2 regions of the Exiguobacterium sp. R-17 genome follow, and region 1 is predicted to be linked to the other one. Evidence: riboswitches for the same ligand, from Rfam matches in the RefSeq annotation. Region 1 holds a riboswitch; the other holds the start of a gene.
The links. A riboswitch is a leader RNA that binds a small molecule or an ion and turns the genes downstream of it on or off. The one in region 1 is predicted to bind S-adenosylmethionine.

Region 1 (10,843 bases):
GTCTCACAAGATAAAGCTCATGATGTGGTTTTAGGAATAGCACGAAGGAAGACAACTCCTGCTAACAGGATCAATCCAATTAAGGTCAAGAAAACTGCTGACATACCTGATAAATCGTAGATCAAACCTCCAACTGTCGGACTGATCATCCGTCCTGCTGAAGCAGCGATATTAACGTATCCTTGGAATTCTCCTTCTTTTCCGATTGGCGCAAGTCGCGCCGCCATTGCAGGAACCGCTGGCCAGATGAACATCTCACCGATTGTCAGAATGATCATCGCCACGAGGAACATCTTGAAGCCGCCTGCAAACGGAACAATCAGATAAGAGAGAAGGAAGATGCCTGTCCCGGTCATCAGTTGGCGTTTCAAATCATCTCCAAACCAACGAAGAATTGGTGTTAATAAAGGTTGTGCGAACACGATAAGCGCTCCATTGATTGTCCAAAGAATCGAGTACTCGGAAATCGTGACACCGAGCGATTTCGTATGGACAGCAAAGGTCCCTTGCCATTGCACATAAACGAACCAAAGTAAGGCATAACCGATCGAAACGAGCAACATCGTCCGTGCGGATCCGCGCGAAAGTGGTGTGCGTGTCGTTTCGATCTCGTCATGTGCCGCATGCATCCGCGCTGGCGCCTGAATCCAGGACAAACCGACAAACAAAATGATGGCAAAGACGATATAGAGAACGAGATTGGCGATGAAGATGTACTGAATCGAAAAAGCAGCAATTTGACCACTAACAGCTGTCCCGAGGGCTACACCGACGTTTTGCGCGACATAGATCGCATTAAAGGCGCGGCGTCCGCCTTCCGGCCAGATGACGCCCGTCATTGCGTAGATCGTTGGGAAAACCATCCCACCGACGAATCCAATCAATCCAAGCATCGCGACGTATCCAATATACGTCTGATGAAATAGCAACAAGCCGACGGAAGACAGGACAAGTCCGATGACACTGATGACAAGCGTCTTCTTTCCGCCGAGTCGGTCAAACGCTTTTCCGCCTAAGTAGTTCCCAACGATTGCTAAGGCTGAGTTGACGAATAACGCCATTCCGGCTTTTGTCATCGACTCCCCTAAATATTCATGAATATATAATGTATTGAACGGCCATAAAAAAGAGGATCCCGTCGTATTGATGGCCATCGCAAGGACGAGGATCCAGACCGCTTTTGGTAATTTTGGCATACCTTTGGTCCTCCTATTTCATTCTCAACCTTGCCACTTTACGCAATCCCTCCCCCGCCTGTCAAGCCACTTCACTTTTCGTCAATGACTCAAAAGATGGTATAATGCAGGAGGAATCATACATACGATGATCATGTATAAAGAGAAAAACAGCCCATAGGAACAGGAGTCTATGCCATGTCACTTGCCCGTGTACTACCTTATACGAAACAATTACTGGAGTCCGTCATCGAACCTGGTGACTGCGTCGTCGATATGACTGCCGGAAATGGACATGATACTCAGTTCTTAGCAGAATGCGTCGGTCCAGAAGGTAGAGTCCTTGCGTTCGACGTCCAAGCTCAAGCCATCGAGGAATCGACACGACGTCTCGACGAAGCCGGAATGTTAGAACGCGTCGATCTTTATCACGAAAGTCACATCCATGTTGGTGCGCGTCTTTCGGACGAACGACGGCCTGTTCGTGCCGGCGTCTTCAATCTCGGATACTTGCCTGGAAGTGATAAATCGATCACGACGACAGGTGAAGAGACGCTTGAAGCACTCGACGCTCTCCTCCCGGTACTTGCACCTGGTGGTCTTGTCGTCCTTGTCGTCTATCACGGTCATCTTGAAGGAAAACGGGAACGCGATGCTGTCCTAGATTACGTCACAGCCCTTGATCAGCAAGGTTATGCCGTTCTTCAGTACCGCTTCTTGAATCAACAGAATCATCCACCGTTCATCATCGCGATCGAGAAAAAAGTGCGCTGACAGTAGAAATAAAGAAGTGATGGCTTCCGCTATGGAAACCATCACTTCTTTCATTCTTCGACTAATTTAAAAAACAACAATAATTTTTCCGCAAACCGTGTATTCAACCGTTCAAAGCTGAAATGCGGGAAACCGTGTAGACGTTGTAAGTAAATCTGATCGCCACCCATTTTCCGACATACTTCGAGTGTCAGTTTGACGTCTGCGAACTGATCGTCTGGTGCATAAAAACAAGCCAAGTTTACACGAGGCAGTTTTTTTCGTTCCTCGTCATGTACGACGATCTCTTCTTCGATTTCCCGGTACTGCGCATACGTCAGTTCACCGATGCGAACGGTATCTTCCGTACTTTGACCAAACGGCAACGTACCGAGTGGCGCATCGGGACGGAAACGATCAAACGCACTCGCGAAGACTTGTTTGACACCTCCGAGTTGTTTCGACGGATGCCAATCAAACAATGGTGAAACGAACGCAAGACTTGCGACTGGTAGTTCATATTCTTGCAACAGACGATTGACGACGAGTGCCCCCATGCTACAGGCGATGATATGAATCGGTAGCTTTCGTTTTCCTGCTTCGCGTAATGCTTCTTTTAACAGTTGACCGTGCTCTTCAAACGAAATGCGACGTGGTGCGTCGACGAGTAGCACTTCATACTCTCTTTCGAGTACTCGAATCAAAGCTTCACTCGGACGGGCACGCAGTTGTAACGGATAGACTAATACGATGATTCCTGTTGGTTGTTCAACCACAAACTCACCTCTTCACTTCATACTTCCTTTTCACGATACCTTATTTCAAACGCAAACGAAACCGTCCCGAGACGGATTTCACGAGGCAACATGGCGAAGACGAACGACTGATTCCGCTTGCCCAAACACTTCTTCCGTCATCTCACTAAGTTCTTCAAAACCAAATGAGGTCAGGAATTGACGCGCTTTATAGTTACGTGCTTCCACGTAGACTTCGAGTGGGACGGCTCCTTGTCGTTCGAGTTCACGAATCAGACGTCTTCCGATTCCGTTTTGCTGATATTCCGGCAAGACGTAAAGCCGAATGATCTCCCATGTTCCTTCGACATCAATAGCATGAATGAAACCGACGATTTCCTCGTCGATGATTCCGACATAAAAATACTCTCCCCGTGCTTCTTCCGCCGTCCGGATCGCACGAACGACTTCTTCTTGCGGATACGCCTCCTGCACGAAATGCGCTTTCGAACGTTCGGAATAGATTTCTTCATACGTATCCAACCAAGATGTGATAGCAATGTCATGAATACGTCCTGCATCAGCTGGAATAGCTTCGCGTATTTCCATAATCGGAACCCCCCTTTATACTCATACAAATCGACTCATGTACTTTTACCCTTTTCTAGAAAAAACATTCGTTTCCTGCAAAGTTCCGCGGAAACAAAAAAGCCCGAAAACCCACGTAGGATTTCCGGACTTTTTGATTATGCGAAACGTTTTGCTTGTTCTTCAAGAACTGCTGCTTTATCTGTTTGCTCCCATGGAAGCTCAACATCTGTACGACCGAAGTGACCGTATGCAGCTGTTTGACGATAGATCGGACGACGGAGATCAAGCATGTTGATGATTCCAGCCGGACGAAGATCGAAGTTTTCAGCAACCAATTCGACGAGTTGTGCTTCAGGAAGTTTTCCTGTGCCGAATGTATCAACTGCGATTGATACAGGGTGCGCGACACCGATTGCGTACGCAAGTTGAACTTCTGCTTTGTCTGCAAGACCTGCAGCAACGAGGTTCTTCGCGACGTAACGTGCTGCGTATGCAGCTGAACGGTCGACTTTTGTTGGATCTTTACCTGAGAATGCTCCACCGCCGTGGCGTGCGTATCCACCATACGTATCAACGATGATCTTACGACCAGTCAATCCAGCATCTCCTTGTGGTCCGCCAATGACGAAACGACCAGTTGGGTTGATGAAGAATTTCGTTGCTGCGTCGATGTATTCAGCCGGGATGACCGGTGTGATGACGTGTTCTTTCAAATCAGCTTGGATTTGCTCAAGCGTAACTTCTTCCGCATGTTGTGTCGAGATGACGATCGTATCGACACGAACCGGCTCGTTGTTCTCGTTGTATTCGACCGTGACTTGTGTTTTTCCGTCCGGACGAAGGTAGTCGAGTTGACCGTTTTTACGCACTTCTGCCAAACGGCGTGCGAGACGGTGCGAAAGCGAAATTGGAAGTGGCATGAGTTCTGGTGTTTCTTTCGTTGCGTAACCGAACATAAGACCTTGGTCTCCTGCACCGATTGCATCGATTTCTGCATCAGACATGCTACCTTCACGTGCTTCAAGCGCTTGGTCGACACCAAGAGCGATATCTGCTGATTGCTCATCGATCGATGTCAATACAGCACATGTATCCGCATCGAAACCGTATTTCGCGCGTGTGTAGCCGATTTCACGAATCGTTTCACGAACGACTTTTGGAATGTCGACGTAAGTGGATGTCGTGATCTCACCTGCAACGAGAACGAGACCTGTTGTAACAGAAGTTTCTGCCGCAACACGTGCATTTGGATCCGCTGCAAGAATCGCATCGAGGATTGAATCCGAAATTTGGTCACAGATTTTATCTGGATGACCTTCAGTGACTGACTCCGACGTGAATAGTCGGCGATTAAGGTTTGTCATGTATGACCCTCCCAAAAAAGAATTTGACGGTGTACTCATTTCCCCTAGTTGAGTGGGACGGTAAAATGAAAAAAACCTTTCCAAGTCCAAAAAATGGTCAGGGAAAGGTTGTGCGTTCTTCCTTTACCCTCTTATCGTTCGAAGTGTTTACTTCGCTTCAGGAGAGCACCTTTTCCCTCATTAATATATGAATTAATGTAGGACGGTTGCCGGGTTTCTTCGGGCCTTGTTCCCTCCACCTGCTCAGAATAAGAGTATCCGTTACGAATTACATGATATAAAGTTGTACCTACTCTGTCAAGCAAGGTTTCAAATTCTAGTCGAAACTTTTTAAAAGAGATGTTAAACTATTAATGCTGAAAGCGTTTCCAGATAAATAGAAATCAGCACTAGAAAATGATTGCGCTCCCTTTAGTATGTCATATATAATGAATGTGTCATACTAAATGCAGTGAGCCAAAACCAACGTAGGGGAAAGGTGGGGTCAGGATGCCGATGACGGTCCTGAATATCGAAGAACTACTCAAGAAAGAGCATGTGTTCAAACAACTATCTGTTGCTGAACTTGTCGAACATGCGATTCGAAACGAAGAAGGTGTCCTTGCTGAGAACGGCGCACTATCTGTAGAAACGGGGAAATTTACAGGTCGTTCACCAAAAGATAAGTTCATCGTCCGTGATTCTTCCTGCGAGTCTCACATCGATTGGGGTCATGTTAACCAACCGATGGATGGAGACAAATTTGAACAATTGTTACAAAAGGTTCTTCGTTACATGAACGAAGCCGATCAGCTCTACTACACAGAAGCTGCTGCTGGGGCAGATACGCACTTCACCCTTCCGGTTCGTGTGCTCACACAATACGCTTGGCATAACCTGTTTGCCAAACAACTCTTTTTACGCGAGTATCCTGAAGTGGCTGCCTTCGAACCGTTCACGGTCGTCTACGCGCCACATTTCAAAGCAGATCCTACCGTTGACGGAACGAATTCCGAGACATTCATCGCCATGTCGTTTGAACACCGGATCGTCTTGATCGGCGGAACCGAATATGCGGGCGAAATCAAAAAATCGATTTTTTCCGTCATGAACTACCTCTTACCACAAGAAAATGTCCTTTCGATGCACTGTTCAGCAAACGTCGGACACGAAGGCGACGTCGCCTTGTTCTTCGGTCTATCCGGTACTGGTAAGACCACCCTGTCAGCAGACGATAGCCGTCAATTGATCGGTGACGATGAGCATGGTTGGTCGCATGACGGCGTCTTCAACATTGAAGGTGGATGTTATGCGAAGACGGTCAATCTGTCACGCGAAAAAGAACCGCAAATTTTTGATGCGATCCGTTTCGGAACTGTCCTTGAAAACGTCGTGCTCGATGAATCTCGTCATCCTGATTACGATGACACATCGTTGACAGAAAATACACGTGCTGCTTATCCGATCACAGCGATCGATAACATCGCTGTTCCATCACGGGCTGGTCATCCGAAGACGATTGTCTTCTTGACGGCTGATGCGTATGGCGTCTTGCCTCCGATCAGTAAATTGACGAAAGAACAAGCGATGTATCATTTCCTATCAGGTTATACATCAAAACTTGCTGGAACAGAGCGTGGTATCACGGAACCGGAAGCAACGTTCTCGACATGCTTCGGTTCACCATTTCTTCCACTGATACCTGAAAAGTATGCGACGATGCTCGGAGAACTGATTGATCGTCACGGTGTGACCGTTTATCTCGTCAACACAGGCTGGACAGGCGGTGCTTACGGGACAGGTAGTCGAATGAAGCTATCGTATACACGGACGATGGTCAACGCTGCCGTCAACGGAACACTTGCAGCGATTCCAACAGAAAAGCACCCAATCTTCGGACTTCATATGCCACTTGAAGTTCCTGGTGTTCCAAGTGAATTACTCAATCCGGTACGCGTCTGGTCAAATCCTGACGAATACAACACACAAGCGCGTTCGCTTGCTGAGAAATTCCAACATAATTTCCTTCGTTTCGAAAGTGCGACGGATGCGATCAAGTCAGCAGGTCCATGTCTATAAAAAAAAAGAGCCTCAGGGCTCTTTTTTTTATAGAATGGCATCTGTCTCTTCTTGAAGATGCATCTCTTTTTGCATAAGCCACTCCTGACTTTCCGTCAGTAACGCATATGCTCGCGGAAGTGATACACCTAACCGTTGACTGAGCAATTCGAACTGTTCGAAATCACCGCGATCTGCGCTGATCGCAAGCACTAGACAATCCCGGAACGGATGGTCTTTTCCTTGGAGGACAATCTTCAAGGAATCCTCGATTGGCAATTGATCGATGATGTCGTCAATATCAACGGACAATAACGCATCGATATGCGATAACAAGCCGATCATATAGGCACTCTCTTGTTGCAGCGTCCTTGTTTCTGTTGCAAACAACTCACAGAGCTTTGCGCAATGTAAGGAAGAACGCAGCAACTCATTCGACCATTCATAAGGACTTGCGAGCTTCATTTCACGTAAGACAATCAACGAAATCCAGCTTTTAAGTTGAGCGAAGCCAAGTAGTGAGATCGCTTGACGAACGGAACTAACTGTATTGCGTAATCCCACTCCCGGAGAATTGATTAGTTGTAATACCTGGATGCTGATATACGGATTGGCTTCGATTTCATCAATGACTTCATCGTACTTCTCATCCGTATCAAGCCACTTCAGCATCTTTAACAACACCGGCAATTGTGGTGGAACAGCTTTCCCTTTCATCAGCATCGGTTTAGCATAAAAATAGCCTTGGAACCAGTCATACCCCATATCAAGACAACGTGTATGATCCTCGTGCGTCTCGACACGTTCAGCAAGCATCTTAATATGAGGATAATTACGTCGAACGATATGCAAAATGGCACTTTGCTCGCGAGGGGAAATTGCCTCGATGTCGATTTTAATTAAATCAATCAACGCAAACAATTCCGCTCCGTGCTGTCGAAGTAAATCTGTCACAAAATCATCAAGTGCTAATGTGAAGCCTGCTTCTTTCCAACTATGCAGAACCGACAACATTTCAGTATCAATATCAACTGTCTCTAAAATTTCAATGACGAATCGGTTAGGATCTAAATAATGAATCAGATCACTTTTCAACAAATCTGACGTAAAGTTGACGAAAAGTTTTTTTCCTTCCGCGACATGTTCCACCCCCATATGGACGAGTGTATTCGTCAATACATCCATCGTCGCTAAATCCCCATCAAAAATAGTCATTTGTTCAATCGAACGATACAATAATTCAAATGCATCAATTGATCCAACTCGATTAACGATGGGTTGACGTGCTAATAAGATATCCATCGTTCTCCTGCCCCCTCCATTGTCCTCAGATGGTTTCTATTATATCAAAGTTTACTTTTTAGGAGATTATTGTTTTTTACAATGTATCAATGGTCTGTTTTTTCAATCTCTATGCTTCATCTTCCAAAATACAAAAAGCAATACGACAAACGTCGTATTGCTTGAATCATGTATCATATCGGTTCCAAATGCCTGTCTCGAACCAAGTCAAAATATCACGCGTCACACGTAATTTTTCATGGATCGGGAACTGATGTGCATACGCATAAGTCTGAAGCAGGGTTTGGTCGGGATGACGTGCAGCATAAGCCGTCGCATGTCGTAAACGAACGTTCTCATCATACGCACCGTGAATCAATAATACTTCACCTTGAGGAGCGACATGAAGCGGCGAGCGCACCTTATACGCCTCAGGTACGGTGTCTGGTGTCCCCCCCGTATAGCGACGCAACATTTTTTGCATCGTCTTCTGCTCCTCGTAGGTCCATGTCAACTCGGTCACGCCTGCCCACGACACCGTCCGCGAAACTGGACGATGATGAGCCAGGAGTAATGCCATTTGCCCCCCACGAGAAAATCCGAATGCATGAACATGCGAGACACGTTGTTGCAACCAATCGAAAGCACTGCATGCGTCTTCGACATCCCGATGTCCGAAATCTTCTTTTCCTGTTCCGCCTAAGTTTCCCCGATAGAAAGGTGCCATGACGAAAAAACCAGCCTGCGCGAACGCGAGCAGCCGTGTCGGTCGAACCATTCCGATAGATCGTGTGCCACCTCGCAAGTAGAGAATCCCCTGTCCGTTCGCGACTTGCGGAAGTACGATATAGGCACCGACGCGCTCCCCGTCTGTCGTCGTATAGAACATCCGAAACGTCCGAAACGGACCTTGCCGCGGAAGTTCAAACCAATCGGCGTTCGCTAAGTACACGGAGTGTCTCCGGAAGGACGCGGTCCTTCATCATGAAACTGTATTGTCGGTTCGTATCGAGACGATCAGGGAGTTCCTCGAACAGAAAAGCACCATCTGTTTCATCTACAGCCAAATGGGATGACAGCGATTCGATTTGCGCGAAGTAGATATTTTTAATGATCGTATCCCCTTTTCCGGCAACACGATATTGCCCGATGTACTTCAAGGAATCGATTTTTCCGCCTGTCTCTTCCATCACTTCACGACGTGCGGCTTCTTCTGCCGTTTCACCCGGTTCAACCTTCCCACCCGGAAATTCATATCCGCGTTGCTTATGATGGGTCAGCAACCATTTCCCTTCGTACACGGCAATGACCCACACATGTAGAGGGCGATCCGAGAACGGATGGTCCTCAAAACTTAACTCCACTTGATTTTGATAATAATCCAAGAATGTAATCACGTACGTGCACCTCATTTCTTCTTCTAACTTCACTTTACCTGTTTCACGGGTATTCTAAAAGTGAAAACGCTAGGATTGCCTATAAATCTGGAAAATGATTACTCGTCCTCATCTCGTGAACGTAAAAAAAACAGCCGATGTTCCACTAAGGAACAATCGACTGTCGTTTTGTATTACTTCAAACGTGCTTCGAGTTCTGCTTTTTCTGCTTCGAATCCTGGTTTTCCAAGAAGAGCGAACATATTTTTCTTGTACGCTTCGACGCCTGGCTGATCGAATGGATTTACTCCAAGGAGGTAACCACTCATCGCACATGCTTTTTCGAAGAAGTAGAACAGGAATCCGAGGTGATACGGTGTCATCTCTGGAAGTTCGACTGTCAGGTTCGGAACTTGTCCGTCCGTGTGCGCAAGCAATGTGCCTTCTGCTGCCTTATCGTTGACGAACTGAATCGATTTTCCTGCGAGGAAGTTCAATCCATCAAGGTCCTGGGCGTCTTCTTCAATCGTCAACGCGTGACGCGCTTGTCCGACTTTAATGACTGTCTCAAACAGATCACGACGACCTTCTTGGACATATTGTCCCATTGAATGAAGATCGGTCGAGAAATCAACTGCTGCTGGGAAGATCCCTTTGAAGTCTTTTCCTTCAGATTCGCCGTACAATTGCTTCCACCACTCTGATACGTAATGAAGTGCTGGTTCGTAGTTGACGAGTAGCTCGATCGTTTTCCCTTTCGCATACAATGCATTTCGGACGACTGCGTATTGGTACGCTTCGTTGTCAGCTAAGTTTTCGCTCGCGTAGCGCTCTTGTGCGTCACGTGCCCCTTGCATTAACTCTTCGATCGAAATTCCTGCTGCTGCGATCGGTAATAGACCAACTGGCGTTAACACAGAGAAACGTCCGCCGACATCATCTGGAATAACGAATGTTTCGTATCCTTCAGAATCTGCGAGTGTTTTTAATGCACCGCGGGCTTTGTCCGTTGTTGCGTAAATCCGGTGTTTCGCTTCTGCTTTACCGTACTTTTCTTCCATGAATGCTTTCAAGAGACGGAACGAGATTGCTGGTTCTGTCGTCGTACCTGATTTCGAGATAATGTTGACCGATACATCTTTTCCTTCAAGTACTTCAAATAAATCATGCAGATACGTTGATGAGATATTATGCCCTGCATAGATGATTTGTGGTGCTTTACGCTCGTCTTTTGATAACAAGTTATGGAATGAGTGTCCAAGCATCTCGATTGCCGCACGTGCACCGAGATACGAACCGCCGATTCCGACGACTAGCAACACATCAGAATCCGACTTGATTTTTTCTGCAGACGCTTGGATACGTGCAAACTCCGCTTGATCGTAGTTCGTCGGAAGATCTACCCATCCTAAGAAATCACTTCCTGCACCTGTTCCTGCATGAATCGCATGGTGGAGCGTCTTTACGGTCTCCGTCATGTGATCTACTTCATGTTGACCTACGAATTGTAGGGCTTTCGAATAATCAAAACG
Region 2 (10,843 bases), 520 kb from region 1:
AAGGACTGAGTGATGCAACAAATGTCTTTACGTTACGCAACATTCCGGATACGGACCGGATGCGAGAATACGTCGATACGACGCGTCCGGAACGGGCAGTCGTCATCGGTGGAGGATTCATCGGTCTCGAGATGGCAGAGAATCTTGTTGAACGCGGGGCACACGTTACCCTCGTTGAAATGGCAAACCAAGTCATGGCTCCGATCGACCCGGAAATGGCAGCGATCGTTCATGAACATCTTCGGGCAAAAGGCGTCGAGCTGATTCTAGAAGATGGCGTCGCTTGTTTTGAAGAAGCAGGTCGTCGTGTCGTCTTGACAAGTGGACGCGTGATTGAGACAGAGATGAACATCTTATCAATCGGTGTCGCACCGGAGAGCACGCTCGCAGCAGATGCTGGTTTAACGCTTGGAATCAAACAGACGATTCAAGTCGACAATCAACTGCGGACATCCGATCCGTCGATCTTTGCGATTGGTGACGCGATCGAAGTTAAGGATTTTATCACGAAGGAAGCGACACATGTACCGCTCGCATGGCCGGCGAACCGTCAAGGGCGCCTCGTCGCCGACATCATTGCCGGGCGCGATGTCCGGTACAGTGGAACGCTCGGTACAGCAGTAGCGAAAGTCTTCGATTTGACAGTCGCTTCGACCGGTAACAACGAAAAACGATTGCGTCAGCTCGGTATGCGTTATGAAGCGATTCACCTCCATCCGGGATCCCATGCGGGGTACTACCCAGGAGCGAGTCCCATTTCGATGAAGCTGTTATTTGATCCAATTGAAGGAACGATTTATGGTGCACAGGCAATCGGTATGACAGGTGTCGAGAAACGAATCGATGTCCTCGCGACAGCGATTAAAGGCGGATTGACAGTGCTTGATTTACCAGATCTTGAACTATCATATGCACCACCGTATAGTTCAGCAAAAGATCCGGTTAACATGGCAGGATATATCGCGTCGAATATCGTCTTAGGTGACAGTACGAACGTTCATTGGCACGAAATCGATGCAATCGTCGCAAACGGAGGTTTGTTACTCGATGTCCGTGAACCATCGGAAAACGAGTTAGGTGCGATTCCGGGATCGGTCAACATCTCGTTACCGACGTTACGTGAGAAGTTAGATGATCTGCCGAAGGATCAAACGATCTATGTAACATGCCAAGTCGGATTACGTGGATATGTCGCGAGTCAATTGTTGCAACAACACGGTTATGATGTCAAAAACTTAAGCGGCGGCTACAAAACATGGTCGGTCGTGCATCGAGATCAAAAGGCACGAAACCAAGCGGAGGAGGAGACAGCTGTAACGGTAACGAAACGTGAACCAAAAACGAAGACTGCACCGGCACAAGTGATGTTGCTCGATACGTGCGGCTTACAGTGCCCGGGTCCAATTTTAGAGTTAAAAACAAAAATCGATCAGATGACGGATGGCGAGCAAATTTTTGTCAAAGCGTCGGATCCGGGATTCTTACCGGACGTTCAAGCATGGGCGAAAAAACTAGGACACACGGTCCATTCAGCGGAGATGAATCAAGGGGTCGTTGAGGTCTTGCTTGAAAAAGGGCAAGGGGAGACACCTGCTGCAACACCGGTTCAAGTCAATCCGGCAGATGATGCGACGATGGTCGTCTTTAGTGGTGATCTTGATAAAGCACTTGCGTCCTTTGTCATCGCACAAGGTGCACAAGCAATGGGGAAGCAAGTGACGATGTTCTTTACGTTCTGGGGCTTGAACATCATTCGAAAACCGAATGCTCCTGCCGTCGAGAAAGCCGGTATTGAGCGGATGATGGGGATGATGATGCCGAAACACGCCGGGGAACTGCCACTCTCGAACATGAATATGGCAGGTGCTGGTCAAAAAATGATGAAAAAAGTCATGAAGGATAAACAAGTCGATGCGCTCGAGACGATGATGGCAAAAGCGCAAGCGGCCGGTGTCCGCATGATTGCCTGCACGATGTCGATGGATATCATGGGCATTAAGAAAGAAGAACTCCTCGACGGCATTGATTACGGTGGTGTCGCGAGTTATCTCGGCGCAACAGATGGTGCTAACCTGAATCTGTTCATCTAATAAAAGAATTAACTATGTGAACGTGTTAAACCTGACATCTGATGTGAGGTTTAACACGTTTTTTATGTTCCGAGGTAAAAGTGAGTTTGATTTTTCAAAAAAAATTGCGTATGATAAATCACATGTGAAAAAAACTTACATACAAATAGAGAGAAAAGATGGATGAAAGTGAGGAGTTTTGATGGAAAAAGAAGTGATGAAATTAGTAAAACGAGCAAATGATTACTTATGGACGAACGTATTGATTGTTTTACTCGTTGGACTAGGCATTTATTTTACATTCCGGATGCGGTTCGTTCAATTTCGAATGATCCCGGAGATGTTACGCTTACTGTTCCAAGGAACAGATGATGGAAAAGACGGTGTCTCTCCATTTCAAGCATTCGCCATCAGTACGGCAGCGCGTGTCGGTACTGGTAATATCGCAGGTGTCGCGGCAGCAATCGCACTCGGTGGACCAGGAGCGGTCTTCTGGATGTGGTTAATTGCCTTGATCGGATCGGCATCGGCATTCGTTGAAAGTACACTCGCTCAAATTTATAAAGTGCGTGATGATAAGGCGTGGCGTGGGGGCCCTGCCTATTATATGGAGAAAGCACTCGGTCAACGTTGGTTAGGAATCTTATTTAGTGTCTTGATTACGATCTCATTCGGATTTGTCTTCAATTCCGTTCAATCGAATACGATCTCGCTTTCTCTTCAAAATCAATATGGCTTTGATAAGACATGGATTACGGTCGGACTGGTCGTGCTGACGGCACTCGTCATCTTTGGTGGCGTCCGTAGCATTGCAACCGTCGCGTCGTTCCTCGTACCGATCATGGCCGGTGGTTATATCCTGATCGCGCTCTATATCATGGCGACGAATCTTGAAGTACTGCCAAGTATTTTTAAATTGATTTTCCAAGAAGGTCTATTCGAATTCAAGACACTCGCAGGTGGTGCAGTAGGTGCAGCACTCTTGAACGGGATTCGCCGTGGTTTGTTCTCAAACGAAGCCGGTATGGGTTCAGCACCGAACGCGGCGGCAACAGCGGAAGTCTCTCACCCGGTTAAACAAGGGTTGATTCAATCGTTTGCGGTCTTCGTTGATACGTTGATGGTCTGTTCGGCGACAGCGATGATCGTTCTCGTCAGTGGGGTTCCGACAAAAGATGCGAATGGAGATGCCTTAGACGGTATTGACTTAGCGCAAGGGGCACTTGCGTCGCAAGTTGGATCACTTGCGACAGGATTCATGGCACTTGCCATCTTCCTCTTTGCCTTTAGTTCTGTCGTTGGAAACTACTATTACGGTGAATCGAACATCACGTTCATCCGTGACAATAAACAAGTCATGATGGCATACCGTGCACTCGTCCTCGTCATGATCGTCTTCGGTTCACTTGTCGAGTCGGCTAGTCTCGTTTGGGCTTTAGCGGACATCTGTATGGGACTGATGGCAATCGTTAATCTATATGCGATTTTCCGCCTCGCAAAAATCGCGAAGCTTGCGCTCGATGATTACGTGACACAACGAAAAGCAGGAAAAGAGCCGCGTTTCTATACAGATTCAATTCCGAACTTGCCAGGAAAGCATACGCTTGAAGCATGGCAGGGGTCAGAAGAAGACGAAAAAGCGATCTAAGAAAAGGGAGTCAGAGAAATCTGGCTCTTTTTTTGTATAGAACGAATTTAAAAAGGGAATACAGAGTACAGAAGGGAGGGGGAGAATGGAAAACGTACATTTCGTTCGCGTCACGGATGCGGTCTGGGAGTCGTTCGGAAACGATCCCCACATCATCATGGACTGGATATTATTCATTCATGAGACACAACCCGACCATGAACAATTGTTTGCCCTCGAACAAACGAATGCCATCTACCATTTGATGAATCAAATCGATATCTATATTGATCAGGACACGCACTATAATCTAGGGCGAGCGATCGTTGGTGAAGAGTTGATCGTCAATGAGGAAAAAGCGGCAATCGTCGGTATTCTTCCTTTACCGCTTTTGATCATTTCCGCTGAAGTGATGCGAAACTTCGATCAACGGGCACTCGCTTCGATTCATGATGAAGCTGGAATACCGGGCGAATTCGAATATGTCTGGGAGCAGTTCGCCGATCTGCGTGCCTATTTTCAAAAGGCAGAAGAAGCGGAAGATACGATTTTAATTTATTACGTATGACTAGTACCATCTATAAAAACAGACCCGCTTCCAAGTCGTCGACTGGAAACGGGTCTGTTGTCGTTCATCTAAATCAAGGCGACCTCACATGGAAATCGCTCTTTTTACAATAACTTTTAGATTAAAAATCGATTTCGTCTGGATCCGGTCCGAGGCGGACATCCGTTGCTAGACGATCAATTTTCTCAAGATCATCGGCATCGAGTTGGAAATCAAAGACGTCGAAGTTTTCTGCAATGCGTTCTGGTGTGACGGATTTTGGAAGAGCAACGATACCGTTGTCGAGGTGCCAGCGTAAGACGACTTGTGAAGGTGTCTTACCATGCTTCTCTGCGATTTCCTTGAAATCGTTGATTTCGAGGAATTTCCCTTGCATGAGTGGACTCCATGCTTCGACTTGGATGTTGTGATCTTGCAAGTATTCGTGCAGTTCGTGTTGCGGCAATTGTGGATGCAATTCGACTTGGTTGATCATTGGTGCCATCAAGCCCTCTTCTGCCAATGTATCGAGGTGATGTTCCTTGAAGTTCGAGACACCGATCGCTTTGATCTTGCCTGCTTCATAAAGTTCAACCATTGCTTTCCACGCTTCGATATAGCCTTCGACTGGCCAGTGGATCAGGTAGAGGTCAAGGTAGTCTGTTTCGAGACGTTCGAGCGATTCTGCGAATGCTTCCTTCGTCCGACCGGCACGAATATCATCGTTCCAGACTTTCGACGTTAAGAAGAGATCCTCACGTTTCACGCCGCTTTCTTTGATACCTTTTGCGACACCGCGCTCGTTTTTATAGACAGCAGCTGTATCGATATGACGATAGCCGACACGTAGTGCTTCAGCAACAGCAGCGGGTGCTTCTGTTTCTTCGTCTACTTGCCAGACACCGAATCCGATTTGGGGAATCGTAATACCGTTTGAAAGTTTTGCGTATTGCATGTGTTACTCCTCCTCATAAAACGTAGTTTAGATTTGCTCGTTTAGTTTAGCACGAACGAACGAAACCGTCCGTTTCCATGCTCATGGAGGAATAGAATGGGTTAAAATAAAAGAGAATTCATCACATCTGACCGTATGTCAGAAAGAGGGGGAGAAAGGATGGCTCAAAAGAATAAAAAGCTATCAAAGGGAGCTTGGCTTAGTATTAGTGCCTTGTTGGTCACGCAAGCAGTTAGCCTATTTTTCAGTGCACGAAAATCAGGACGTAACCCGTGGGTATGGGGAGGCGCGGGACTCCTTCAGTTTCCACTTCCAGCAATCGCGTATTTGATTTTAGAACGACAAGCGAAGCAGAAAAAATAATGAAACAGGTCCGATCACCATGATCGGACCTGTCGTTGGTTAAGAAGAGATTTTTTCCTGTTGAGCAACTGATTTTTTCGGACGTGGGAAACCAAAGATGATGGCAATCGATCCACAGACGAAGAGCAGGAACGGATAGAACAGATACGGAATCAGTTCTGGTGAAGCTGTCTTCGTCAACTCTGCTGCGATCAGCAGTTGTGCCCCATACGGAATGATGCCTTGAATACCACAAGAGAAGATATCAAGAATACTCGCTGATTTCTTGCGGTCGATTTCATACGTATCAGCGATTTCAGCCGCGAGTGGTCCAGCAACGAGAATCGAGATCGTATTGTTCGCCGTTGCGAGGTTCGTCGCACTGACGAGTGCTGCCATACTGAATTCAGCACCGCGACGCTGTGAAATCTTGCGCGTCAACGTCTCTTTCAAGTAGGCGATTCCGCCATTGAACGTAATCAAACTGACGAGACCACCCATGAGGAGTGTCAAGATTGAAATCTCTGCCATGCCCATCATTCCTTTTGACATCGAAAGGACGAACCCACTTAAGCCAAAGCTACCGTCGATCATACCGATGATGCCAGTGAGCAATGTGCCACCGACGAGAACAAGAATGACATTGACACCAAATAGTGCAAGGACGATGACGGCGAGATACGGAATTAATTTGTAGAACTCGAATGCTTTAGCTGCTGCCGCATCGCCAGAACCAGAAACGAACGCGAGTAAGATGACCGTTAAGACGGCAGCCGGGAGAACGATCATGAAGTTCGTCCGGAACTTATCACGCATGTTCGTTTTTTGTGTCCGAACGGCAGCGATTGTCGTATCCGAGATGAACGACAAGTTATCACCGAACATCGAACCCCCAACGACTGACGCTGCTGCGATCGCAACGTTGATACCTGTTGCTTCATGAATACCGAAGGCGATTGGAGCAAGTGCAGCAATCGTTCCTGTCGAGGTACCCATTGCCATCGAGATGAAGGCAGCGATGACGAACAGACCGCTCATCAGGAGTGACGGAGGTAGGAACGTTAAGGCAGCATTGACAGTTGCTTCGATTGCGCCGATTGCTTCTGCCGTTCCAGAGAACGTACCGGCTAATAAGAAGATGAAGACCATAATCATGATATCGGGATTTCCGGCACCGGTTGCGATTCGTTCAACCGTTTGATTAATCGATCCTTTCGTCGTGATTGCTGCAAAGATCAGCGCGATCAAAGCAGCGATCAGAATCGGAAATTTGTAAAAATCGTCATAGAAAATACCGGCTCCGATGAAGAGGACCAGGAACACGACGAGGGGAAGAAGTGCCCATTTGTTAGGCGTAATCGTTTCTTTCATTGTTGATACCTCGTTTCTCAAAGATACAAAAAAAGACCCCTTCGCAAGAAAGAAGGAGGTCTTTATGAAATAAAGACGCTCTTCTTATCTCTCAAGCTTTCGCTTGCTGGATTTGGCACAGTACGAATCAAATCGTCCGCTGCCGAAACATCATTGGGCCAGTCCCTCCGTTTCTCGCGATAAAAAGAAGTCATTCAATTGTTGTAAAACACGTTTCTTACCGTACCGCATTGAGTAACGCGTGTCAACTGTACTTTACTGAAGTGCCTGTTCTAACGTCTGGACGTTTTCTTCCATCAACTTAAAATACGAGCTGTTTTGCTGCGATTTCGTCACCGACTCGAGGTTATGGATCGTCACGGATTCAGCTCCGATTTCTTTTTGGATGACACGCGCAACCTTTGGTGAAACCGTCTCTTCGAACGCGACGTATTTCAAATCATGCATCCGCGCTTCTTTCACTAAAGCAGCCAGTTGCTTTTGTGAGGGTTCATCGGAAGGGGAAATTCCGGCGATTGGAAGCTGCGTGAACCCGTATCGTTCGGCGAGGTAACCGTAAGCTGCATGTGTGACGAGAAGTTCTTTTTTCGATCCGTCAGCAACGGCTTGCTTGAACTCTTTATCGAGTGCGTCAGCTTGCTGATCGAATGCTTTCAAGTTTTTTTCGAATGTTGCTTTGTCTTTTGGTACTTCTTTTGATAAGGCGACTGTGATAGAACGTGCCATTGCTTTGGCGTTGACAGGATCAAGCCAGACGTGTGGATCGTATTTTCCATGATCGTGTTCTTCCTCTTCGTGCGCATGTTCATCAGTTGCGTGATCATCGTGCCCTGCTTCTTCGTGCGCATGCTCTTCTTCTGTATGTCCCTCTTCTTCATGTGCGTGAAGCGTAGCATCCGATTCCAGCAAAGTGACATCCTTACTCGTCTCGACGAACCGGACGTCCGTGCCTTTTAGACTCTCTTGGATTTTTTTTGAATAGGGTTCAAGTGTCGTACCCGTCAAAAGGAAAAGGTCACCTTTGGCAATCTCAGTGAGTTGCTTTGACGTCGGTTCATAGGAGTGCGGATCTGCTCCAGGTGGGACGATCATCTTGACGTTGACTTGATTACCACCGATTTCACGGGCAATGGCAGCTGTTGCGAACGTCGATGTATAGATTTCCGTCTTTTTATCATCTGAAGTCGATGAATCGGTGTTTGATCCACAAGCTGCGAGGATACTTGCGCTCGCGAATGCGACCGTTAAAGCAGGAATGATTTTTTTCATTGTATGTTACCTCCGTTATTAAAACGTAATTATTCCGATTTGGACTTTTTCACTATAGCGGAACGTTTGAGAAGCGTCAAGTACGAATACCGAGACGTTCGACTTCTTTTAAAACGGGGTAAAAGGATAATAAAATGAAGGAATTGATACGTCTTTTGGAGGTGATCAAGTGAAACGTGAAACTGCATGGCTAATGGGGGGAGCTGCACTACTAACGACAGCAGCTGCGGGAGCAAGTATCTGGAACAATTACGGTGCATTACTTCGGTGGACTGAACCCGCCTTGCCAATCACAGAAAAACAACTCGCACCGCGGACACTCACTTACAAACAAGTGGGAGACCGTACCTTACAACTCGATCTCTATTATCCGCCGGGGGAAGGACCGTTCCCGGTCGCGATCTACGCGCACGGTGGCGCATTCGTTCGTGGAGAGCGCGAGGATATGTTCTGTTTTAGCCCGATCGTTGATCGCCTGCTTGAACTTGGGGTTGCTGTTTGTAGTATCGATTATCGTCTGTTTGAAGAAGGGAGTTATTTTCCGGATAATCTCGAAGATGTACGGGATACCTTATGCTTTTTGAACAAAGAAGCAGAAGATCTTCGCATTTTAAGAGGACGGATGATGGTATGGGGAGACTCAGCCGGAGCTGCACTCATGCTGACGACGGCACTTGCCCCATCTGCTTTCGTTGGTGAGCGCGATGAACGACACATGCCATTGATTAGTGGTGTCATTGCCTTATATCCACCGACGAATTTTTTATTGTTTACTTTCATTCAGACCTGGATCGCTCACATTAAGTTTTATAAAGGTGGACGGGAAGAATGGCGCAAGCTCATGACTCACGTTTCACCTGTGACGCATCTCTCGTCAGACGCCCCACCGATCATGCTCCTGCATGGCAAAAAAGATCCAATCGTTCCGTTTTCCCAAGCTCTTCACTTCGTTGAAAAAGGAGCCGATGTCGGAGCTGATGTCCGTTTGTTTTCTTTTCCGAACGGTACCCACTCACTTGCTAGTTTTGCACAGACAGAAAATCCATTGAAAATTGAACGACTGCTCGAACGAATTGAACGCTTCACTTGTCAGGTGTTGTTATTGCCACCGCGACAACTTCCCGATGAAAAACATGATACAATCAGTCATATTTCTTGAATGAAGGAGACAGAGACATGACTGAAATTTGTTTAGTGCGACATGGTCAGACGGATTGGAACTTAAATGAACGAATCCAAGGAAGAGAAGATATCCCGTTGAATGCAACAGGAAAAAGACAAGCGGAACTCAGCGCCGCTTATCTAGCCAATGAAAAGTGGGATGTCTTGCTAGCAAGCCCGTTGTCTCGCGCTGTTGAGACAGCAGAAATCATCGGACGTGCGGTCAGATTGACGATCACAGCGACCGATGACCGACTCGTCGAACGTGAATTTGGTGCTGCTTCCGGTGAACCGGTTGCGTCGATTTATGAAGCTGTTCAAGCGAACGATACGAAACGTGTTCCGGGTCTTGAAACGGAACAAGCGATTCAGGATCGCGTATTCGAAGCATTACAGGAAGTGACACGAACGTATGAGGGGAAACGAATCTTAATCGTCTGTCACTCGCATACGATCAAAGCAGCCTTATCGTCGATTGATGAGACATTCAGTTACCGGACACCTTTGAAAAATGCATGTGCGAATTATATCCAATATACGGACCACTATACGATTGATCGAATCAATGTAGCGGATCACATCACGGACGAAGTCGAAAAACCTTAAGAAATCGGTGTTTCTGGATGTTCTGCTAGATACTGTTTAAATGTTTCTTTAGCGATACTCGTGATATGTGCACCGCGTTTTGAACGACGATCCTTGTATTCTTGGACGAGTTCCTCGCCAGCGAATCCATCTTCGACGACTTCACGTAAGATCGATTCGGATAAATCATTCTTCATCATGACCATCTTACCGGTGAAGACATAGGAGACGTGTTCGCTTAAGGCAGTCCGTTCAAGAGGCGTGACGATCATCGCGGCAGGGTCATTATCGGGTCGTGAGATCGTGATTTCAATCAAAGCACGTAAATGTTTTGTGAACAATTCATCGACGATCGGCTGATCGCTCGAAGGAACGACGATTTCCGCGACCCATTGTGCCGTCTGTTCGGTACTGACCGTTAATCCGTCCTGAATGGCGACGGGAATCGTCGTATCACGTCCTGATTCGTCCATTAAAATGCGTAATGTGCATAATTTAAAGGTTTTCATGAAAAAATGCCCTCCCTTGATCGCTTACGATTTTTCTACAGTATACCGTGAGGAATGTGGGACGGGAAACTTTTCCTGACGAAATTCGTGTGAACTATGTTTAAATAAGACTAGATATTACTAACAGGAGGATCGTTCATTATGCCGCAAGTACTCATTGGAATATTAGGAATCCTGGGTATTGTCCTACTTGCCCACCATATCATTATGTATTGGCATGCTGAACCGACAGACCGCCCGACGCTTGCATATCGCATTGCGCTCCTGATTGCCTGTTTGCTACTCATTAGTGGAAGTGATCATTTAATCAGTATTTTTTACGCGGATTCCTTAGCAGAATTCGGTCAACGCATAACGTATATCGTCTTCATCGGAGGTGCGCTTGGTTTCGCATGGTACTTTCGTAAG

Region 2: another riboswitch for S-adenosylmethionine. It lies ahead of ACN9MT_RS14635 (Na+/H+ antiporter NhaC family protein); the one in region 1 lies ahead of metK (methionine adenosyltransferase).

Annotation. Positions count from the first base shown of each region.
Region 1 is NZ_CP184372.1:2,264,530-2,275,372, forward strand. Features, by position in the region: gene ACN9MT_RS11980 (MDR family MFS transporter) at 18-1,196, opposite strand; gene ACN9MT_RS11985 (class I SAM-dependent methyltransferase) at 1,353-1,949, shown strand; gene ACN9MT_RS11990 (serine aminopeptidase domain-containing protein) at 2,000-2,704, opposite strand; gene ACN9MT_RS11995 (GNAT family N-acetyltransferase) at 2,783-3,271, opposite strand; gene metK (methionine adenosyltransferase) at 3,409-4,617, opposite strand; SAM riboswitch class I at 4,746-4,872, opposite strand; gene pckA (phosphoenolpyruvate carboxykinase (ATP)) at 5,107-6,675, shown strand; gene ACN9MT_RS12010 (EAL and HDOD domain-containing protein) at 6,703-7,956, opposite strand; gene ACN9MT_RS12015 (alpha/beta hydrolase family protein) at 8,123-8,887, opposite strand; gene ytkD (RNA deprotection pyrophosphohydrolase) at 8,859-9,332, opposite strand; gene ACN9MT_RS12025 (glucose-6-phosphate isomerase) at 9,506-10,843, opposite strand, start outside.
Region 2 is NZ_CP184372.1:2,779,935-2,790,777, reverse strand. Features, by position in the region: gene ACN9MT_RS14660 (CoA-disulfide reductase) at 1-2,090, shown strand, start outside; gene ACN9MT_RS14655 (alanine/glycine:cation symporter family protein) at 2,272-3,717, shown strand; gene ACN9MT_RS14650 (hypothetical protein) at 3,803-4,264, shown strand; gene ACN9MT_RS14645 (aldo/keto reductase) at 4,386-5,198, opposite strand; gene ACN9MT_RS14640 (hypothetical protein) at 5,358-5,561, shown strand; gene ACN9MT_RS14635 (Na+/H+ antiporter NhaC family protein) at 5,601-6,911, opposite strand; SAM riboswitch class I at 6,993-7,097, opposite strand; gene ACN9MT_RS14630 (metal ABC transporter solute-binding protein, Zn/Mn family) at 7,167-8,180, opposite strand; gene ACN9MT_RS14625 (alpha/beta hydrolase) at 8,350-9,339, shown strand; gene ACN9MT_RS14620 (histidine phosphatase family protein) at 9,357-9,947, shown strand; gene ACN9MT_RS14615 (YwpF family protein) at 9,944-10,435, opposite strand; gene ACN9MT_RS14610 (hypothetical protein) at 10,577-10,843, shown strand, end outside.